DNA from 3 places in the Paenibacillus sp. TY11 genome. Region 3 is predicted to be linked to each of the others. Evidence: riboswitches for the same ligand, from Rfam matches in the RefSeq annotation. Region 3 holds a riboswitch; each other region holds the start of a gene.
The links. A riboswitch is a leader RNA that binds a small molecule or an ion and turns the genes downstream of it on or off. The one in region 3 is predicted to bind cyclic di-AMP.
Positions count from the first base shown of each region.

Region 1: it holds a riboswitch for cyclic di-AMP, as region 3 does, so the genes downstream of both, AC6EJC_RS08255 (3D domain-containing protein) here and AC6EJC_RS04285 (hypothetical protein) in region 3, are expected to answer to the same signal.
Region 2: it holds a riboswitch for cyclic di-AMP, as region 3 does, so the genes downstream of both, AC6EJC_RS06870 (TrkH family potassium uptake protein) here and AC6EJC_RS04285 (hypothetical protein) in region 3, are expected to answer to the same signal.

Region 1 covers NZ_JCBAIQ010000006.1:136,951-139,188, forward strand. Annotated here, with positions in the region: gene AC6EJC_RS08245 (ABC transporter substrate-binding protein/permease) at 1-23, shown strand, start outside; gene AC6EJC_RS08250 (amino acid ABC transporter ATP-binding protein) at 10-732, shown strand; cyclic di-AMP (ydaO/yuaA leader) riboswitch at 988-1,156, shown strand; gene AC6EJC_RS08255 (3D domain-containing protein) at 1,163-1,831, shown strand; gene AC6EJC_RS08260 (polysaccharide deacetylase family protein) at 2,029-2,238, opposite strand, start outside.
Region 2 covers NZ_JCBAIQ010000005.1:115,027-117,264, forward strand. Annotated here, with positions in the region: gene AC6EJC_RS06865 (CPBP family intramembrane glutamic endopeptidase) at 1-561, opposite strand, end outside; cyclic di-AMP (ydaO/yuaA leader) riboswitch at 824-974, shown strand; gene AC6EJC_RS06870 (TrkH family potassium uptake protein) at 1,296-2,238, shown strand, end outside.
Region 3 covers NZ_JCBAIQ010000003.1:21,599-23,836, reverse strand. Annotated here, with positions in the region: gene AC6EJC_RS04290 (glutathione peroxidase) at 127-612, opposite strand; cyclic di-AMP (ydaO/yuaA leader) riboswitch at 1,078-1,250, shown strand; gene AC6EJC_RS04285 (hypothetical protein) at 1,365-1,760, shown strand; gene kdpF (K(+)-transporting ATPase subunit F) at 1,944-2,021, shown strand; gene kdpA (potassium-transporting ATPase subunit KdpA) at 2,169-2,238, shown strand, end outside.

The sequences.
Region 1 (2,238 bases), on a different contig from region 3:
TGAGAGCCAGTGATCACCGTTAAACAACTGCGTAAATCGTTCGGCAAGAACGAAATTTTAAAAGGCATTGATATAGACATCGCCAAAGGTGAAGTAGTCGTCATCATCGGCCCCAGCGGTTCGGGGAAAAGTACGTTTTTGCGTTGTATGAATCTGTTGGAACAGCCGACGGACGGGGAGATTTTGTTTGAGGGTGAGTCGATTACGGCCCGTGGTCATAATATTAATGCGACTAGGGAGAAAATGGGAATGGTGTTCCAGCATTTTAATCTGTTCCCGCACAAAACAGTGTTGCAGAACCTGACGCTTGCACCAACGCAGGTTAGAAGACAGTCAGGAAAGGAAGCGGAAAAAATTGCGCTGGAGCTCCTGCGTACCGTGGGGCTTGAGGATAAGAAAAATACCTATCCGAACCAGTTATCCGGCGGTCAAAAGCAACGTATTGCGATTGCGCGTGCTTTGGCCATGCAGCCGCATGTGATGTTGTTCGATGAGCCGACTTCTGCTTTGGACCCTGAAATGGTTGGAGAGGTTCTGGATGTTATGAAGAAGCTCGCCGAAGGCGGCATGACGATGGTGATCGTGACGCATGAAATGGGCTTTGCCCGCGAGGTAGGCGATCGGATCATCTTTATGGATAACGGTCAAATTGTGGAGCAAGGTACACCAGAGCAGGTTTTTGGTACTCCAAGCCATGATCGCACCCGTGATTTTCTTGCCAAGGTATTGTAAGAAAGTACTTCTATGAGCTATAAAGTAAGCCCTCCGTGGTCGATGGGGATGACCCCCGTATGACGGAGGGTTCTTCTTTTTTTGTCACCATTTCCCCATATTTTCGTAACAGATATCGTTTTCTTGATGACAAAATTGTAACAAGTATAGTATGATGTTCAAGGTCCCAACATTTTCATGCAGATAAGGTTACAAATTTGTGATATTATGCAGTGAGCCAAAACTTACCGGGACAGCATGGGGTTATGACAAACGCTGAATGCTGGGCCCAAATCATGGGAAGTGCGGGGGACGTAACAACGGCAGTCATTCCGATACGTCATAAGACGATGTGGAATATGCCTAGGGGTGAATTGCATAAGCATAGGGCTTCTCCTGAGTCCGAATCCGACAGCTAACTTCGTAGGCATAACAGAGGAGGTACATATCTTTGAAACATCTGAAACATATTGGAAAAACCATGAAATTTGCGGTGCTTGCCGCAGCTATTGCAGGGCTGGCACAGACAGCTGGAGTAGCAAATGCTGCTTCGCTTCATACTGCCAAAGAGGGTGATACCTTCTTTTTGCTTGCTCAACGTTATGGAGTACCGGTAAACGAGCTAACGAAGGCGAACCCGAATATTGCCCCCAACAACATATATGCAGGTCTACAAATTAAGGTGCCTGGCGAAAAAAGTGTGAAGGCGGCTTCGGCTTCGAAGTCACAGCTTCTTACGGAGACAGCACCAGCGAATGAGGGGCCAACGATTAAAGCATGGGGAAAAACATTCAATTACAGTAAAGTAGTTGATGTTAAAGCTACAGCGTATTCTGCCGCAGCTGATGAAAATGGCAAGTGGGGCGCGGTCGATTACTACGGCAATCCGCTTAAACTAGGCACGATTGCGGTAGACCCGAGCGTCATTCCGATGGGAACGAAAGTGCTGGTTACGGGCTATTCCCACCCCGGCCTGCCAGATCATTCTTTTGTAGCCGTCGCCCGCGATCAGGGCAGCGCCATTACAGGAAAGCGGATTGATATCTTTATTCCTGGCAACAAATCATTTGTGAACGACTTTGGCTTTCAAAATGTGAAACTGTACGTTATTAATAAATAGCATTTGCGTATATATGGTTTAATTAAACATAATATATATTATGTAAATTTAATGCCCGTATCGTACAACATATAACTGGGTCGGATTCTTATCAGTCCTATCGGTAAAAAAAGGCTGTCTTGACGAGCAGAAAACTTCTGCTGGTAAGACAGCCTTTTTACGTTAATTTAGCTTGTAGCTGAATCATAAACGTATTGTTATTTCCGTTCCGATGTGTGGAGTAGCCGGGGGACTGTAACAAATTTGTAGCCCTTAGCTTTTAGAGAGTGAATTAGACCCGGCAGAGCTTGGACAGTGCCTTGCAAATTGGAACTTTGACCTCCACCTGCGTGCATTAAAATAATGGAGCCAGGCCCGGTAGCCGGGATCACATTGCGCTGAATTTGTGTTTTACTTAATCCCTTCCA
Region 2 (2,238 bases), on a different contig from region 3:
GACCCATACTGCTGCCGCCTGCTCCTTGGCTTCGAGCGTCATGCCGTCCTCAGCCACACGTACAAGCCTGTTACGTGCTTGTTCATCCGTAGAAATATCAGCCTGTGTGTAATTGGTGCTGGAGGTGATCCGTTTAAAGCTAACGACTTTCCCTGTGGATAAATCCACATGAATTTGCAGTTTGCTCTTTGCAGAGGGTTCAGGCAGATCGACCCGAAAGGTTTCGTAAGGGTAACTTTTTTTCCATGTACGGTCGTACTGTTGAAGCAGTTTTTCTCTGGATAAATAACCGTACAAATCTGTTTCGGCCTGATAGGTCACGACGGGCTTTTCTGGCTGTGATTCAGTATAGCCCAGCTCGGAGCGGGCAAAGTCCAACGCGTGTATGACCGCTTCTTGTTTGCTGATGACCTTTGCGTTCATCAATGATTCCGGATTCGGATTGCTAAGCGAGGGAATAAGCAATTGAAAGATAAAAAAGCAAATCAGGCCAATCCCGCCCAGCAAGCCTAATTTTTTGAAGTTGGCCGTGAGCACGACCGGTTTCCCGATAGGATTCATGAGTTTCCTCCTTAATCTGTAAATAAGAACATCCATTAAAGATATCATACTGCACAGGTTCCCGCCAACAGACCTGCGATATTCATGAAAATGGAGTGAAAGCACTTTAAAGTTCCAATAAAATAAGATAAGCTGTGATTAAACGACGTCCATTCGTAAAATAAAGCCAATTTCACGTTTTTTCGACGAAATCGGTTTTGTGATCTAGATATAGAAGGATTATAATCTTGAGGCAATGCCTATGAAATACAATAGGTAATGATATACATTTGAGCCGAATTTCTATGAGAAAACGGGGGAACCATGTTACTGGGGTGAATTTTACAGCCGGTCCTTAGACCGGAAGTGTAAATAGGGCATACTGTGCTGCCCGAATCCGTCAGCTAACCTCGTAGGCTGTGAGCAGGAACCAAGTCAGGCACTCGGTTTTCCGGTGTCTTTTTTTGTGCGAATAAAAGTGTATGGATTAGTTAGATCGCTTCGCTTTTTCAGAACAATTCTGCCCCCTTCGCTGCTGCCCACCATTAACACAGGGGGACCGAATAGTGCTTGACATGCATTCTTCCTGTATTCAGGGAATGCTAATTATAGTTACTTTGGTACCCTTACGATAAAATGAGTGTTTTTAAGGCGGTAACAGCGATCGGAAGATCAAATGGAACGCGTAGTGGGCTTACACCGTATTAAATCACTGTTTTTATAGTTTTAAGGATTAGGAGAGAAGTGATGAATAGATGAATCCCAATGCAAGCTGGCTTCGGCTTTCTCCACCGCAGATATTCGTTGTGGGCTTTGCCATTATCATTCTAACAGGTAGTTTATTGTTAATGCTGCCGATTTCCAATACAACAGGAAAGCCGCTTGGGTTTATAGACGCTTTGTTTACTGCCGCCTCTGCGACCTGTGTAACCGGGCTTGTCGTAAAGGATACCGGCATCTTTTTTACCACTTTTGGTCAAGTTGTCATCGTTGCGCTGATCCAGATCGGCGGTCTTGGCTTTATGACCATGGCTACCTTGATTGCACTGGTGTTCAAGCGTCGTATTTCCTTGCGGGAGCGACTCATTTTGCAGGAAGCGATGAATCAGACTTCTGTAGAGGGAATTGTCGGGTTAATCCGTAAGGTATTACTGTACTCACTGGTTATTGAAGGCGTATGCGCTACGATATTCTCGGTTCGCTGGTCCTTTGATATGCCCGTAGGCAGGGCGATTTATTTTGGAATCTGGCATGCCATCTCCATGTTTAACAATGCTGGTTTTGATTTATTCGGTGAATTTCGCAGCTTGACAGGTTATGTATATGATCCGATTGTTAATTTTACCGCAATGTTTCTGATTATTTCTGGCGGCATTGGCTTTGTAGTGATGTCAGACCTGGCAGAATATCGCAAGCGCAAGAGACTGTCCTTGCATACCAAGGTGGTACTCAGCATGACGGTCGCTATGATTGTAGTCGGCACGCTCGTGATTTTTGTATTTGAGTTTACGAATCCGAAGACTCTCGGTTCGCTTGATTGGGGTGGTAAGCTGCTGGGATCTTTATTCCAGTCCGTTACCCCCCGTACCGCAGGTGCCAATACGCTGGACATCGCAGGCTTGCGGCAGGCTACGCAGTTTTTTATCATCATACTCATGTTTATTGGGGCTTCCCCTGGCTCCACTGGAGGCGGGATTA
Region 3 (2,238 bases):
AAAAGCATCCTGACACGTTCTACGTGAAGGGATGCTTTTTTTGTTAAGCACTTTCGTTATATCCTCCAGCAACAGAAGCGATCGTATGGAAGACAGGCTGCTTGTTGACTTTGATAAAGTAAAATGTCAGTTTTCCTGCAAAAGCTTCTCAATATCCCCTGCCAGCTTATCCGGAGTGGTTTGCGGCGCATAACGCTTAAATACGTTACCTTCGCGTGTAATTAAGAATTTAGTGAAATTCCATTTGATCGCTTTGGAGCCTAATACCCCCGGAGCTGTTTGGGTCAGGTAGCGAAATAAGGGGTGCGCTTGATCGCCATTGACATCTGTCTTGGCGAACATCGGAAAGGTAACTCCATAATTGACTTGGCAAAACTCGGAAATCTCCTCGCTGGAACCCGGCTCTTGTTTGGCAAACTGGTTGCTGGGAAATCCCAAAATTTCGAGCCCCTGTTCATGGTACTGGTCATATAGCTCTTGTAGCGCTTTGTATTGGGGGGTTAATCCACATTTGCTGGCTGTGTTCACGATAAGCAGTACTTTCCCTTCATATGTGGATAACGGAATTTGTTTCCCTTGCAGGGTTTGTGCATCATATTCATAAACGGTCATGTTATCCCTCCTTATTCGATATTCTACAATTAAATTTTAAACAACTTAATAAGAGGTTGCAAGTTGGGATAGCTATAATAAGCGTTCGGCCACTGTAAAATCGTATTTTGTTCAAAACGGTAAATCGCGCTGCAAATGGAGCGAATTGAGGTGTTTCTTCTCATAAAAGCGGGTTCAATCGGTATTTATCTGTTACATATAGCGTATTTTCTTCCCTTTTTACAAAAAAGGGACAACAACGCCTTACCCTACGCCAATATTGACATGCCTATCATTTTCAAAAAGGGATGAAAAACAGAGATTGAAGGAGCTGTGATAAGCATAATTGCATTGTAAGCGTTATTATTAATCTTCTATGCTCTAAAGGCCGATTTATAACCCCGCAGTTGAGCTTTACAGTCTTCCTTGCGCGGGTGTATGATTCAAGACGTAATTTCAAATTAACATGAATGAAGCAACAACGAATTGTCTATAGCGCTGAATTTTGCAGTTGCAAAAGCGGGGGAACCAATCGAGACTGTACGGCTTTGGAAGTCGTGTGTCTCATGGGGTGAATTTTCCGGTCAAGTGCCAGAAATAGGGCGACTCTCACGTCCGAATCCGACAGCTAACCTCGTAAGCGTACAGGGAGAGGCAACAAACCGCCGTGTGCAGCCATGGTTTATTTTATCATGGATATGTAAGAAGCCGGAGGAAAGCCTTTTTCCTTCGGCTTCTTTTTGTTGTCTTTTATACCGGGAGAGGAGCTACTGATGGAAGGTCGGTTAATTATTGTCACTGCACCGAATGAAGCGGGCAGAAGTTTTGTGAAATTGCTCATGTTCAAAAAACTGGCGTTTGCAGTTCTCACGAATAGCGTCCAGGAGGAACGACAGCTCAAAAAAATGGGTGTGGAGCACATTGTGCGCATCAATACGATGCAAACGGGAAAATGTAATTTTCCAAAAAAAGAAATTGGTAGTGTGTATTTGTTCGAGAACAGCTTGAATCTGACTTGCCGTTTCCTGCAAATATGTCGGCCACTAACATCAGAATCGATCTATGTTATTACGCACGGCTGTAATCCACAAGGAATTTATCGGGGATTGGGAGCGGACCATGTGATCTACACATTGAATGGAGAGGTGGGTTTCCTGTTGAACGGATAAGCACTTATAACATAGCTGGTTTATGATTTTATGATGGAATAAGAATGACGATCTGAGGACCAATACGGAGGGTATGAACATGATGGATATATACATGCTGCTCTTGATGGCTGTGAGTTATGGAGTGATACTGCTGTTTGTGCGCTGGTGTGATGTGCAGACCTCTAAAGGAGGGCGAAGAGGATGACCGTTGTGCTTGGGCTCACAGCTATTGTGTTTGTGTATTTGATCTACGCACTCCTGAACCCTGAAAAGTTCTAGTCAGCTATAGGATAAAGCAGGCGGGAACAACAGATCATGAATTAAGCATCAGAGGTAGCGGGTTTTCGCAAACGTGTGCACTCGATTGATGGTCTGAATTAGGTCTGTTGTTCCAAACGCAGGAGCATTTTGAAGGAGGAATAGAGGATGGAGCTGCTGCAAATTGGAATTGTGATCGTCATATTGCTGCTCTTGGTAAAGCCAGTGGGCACCTATA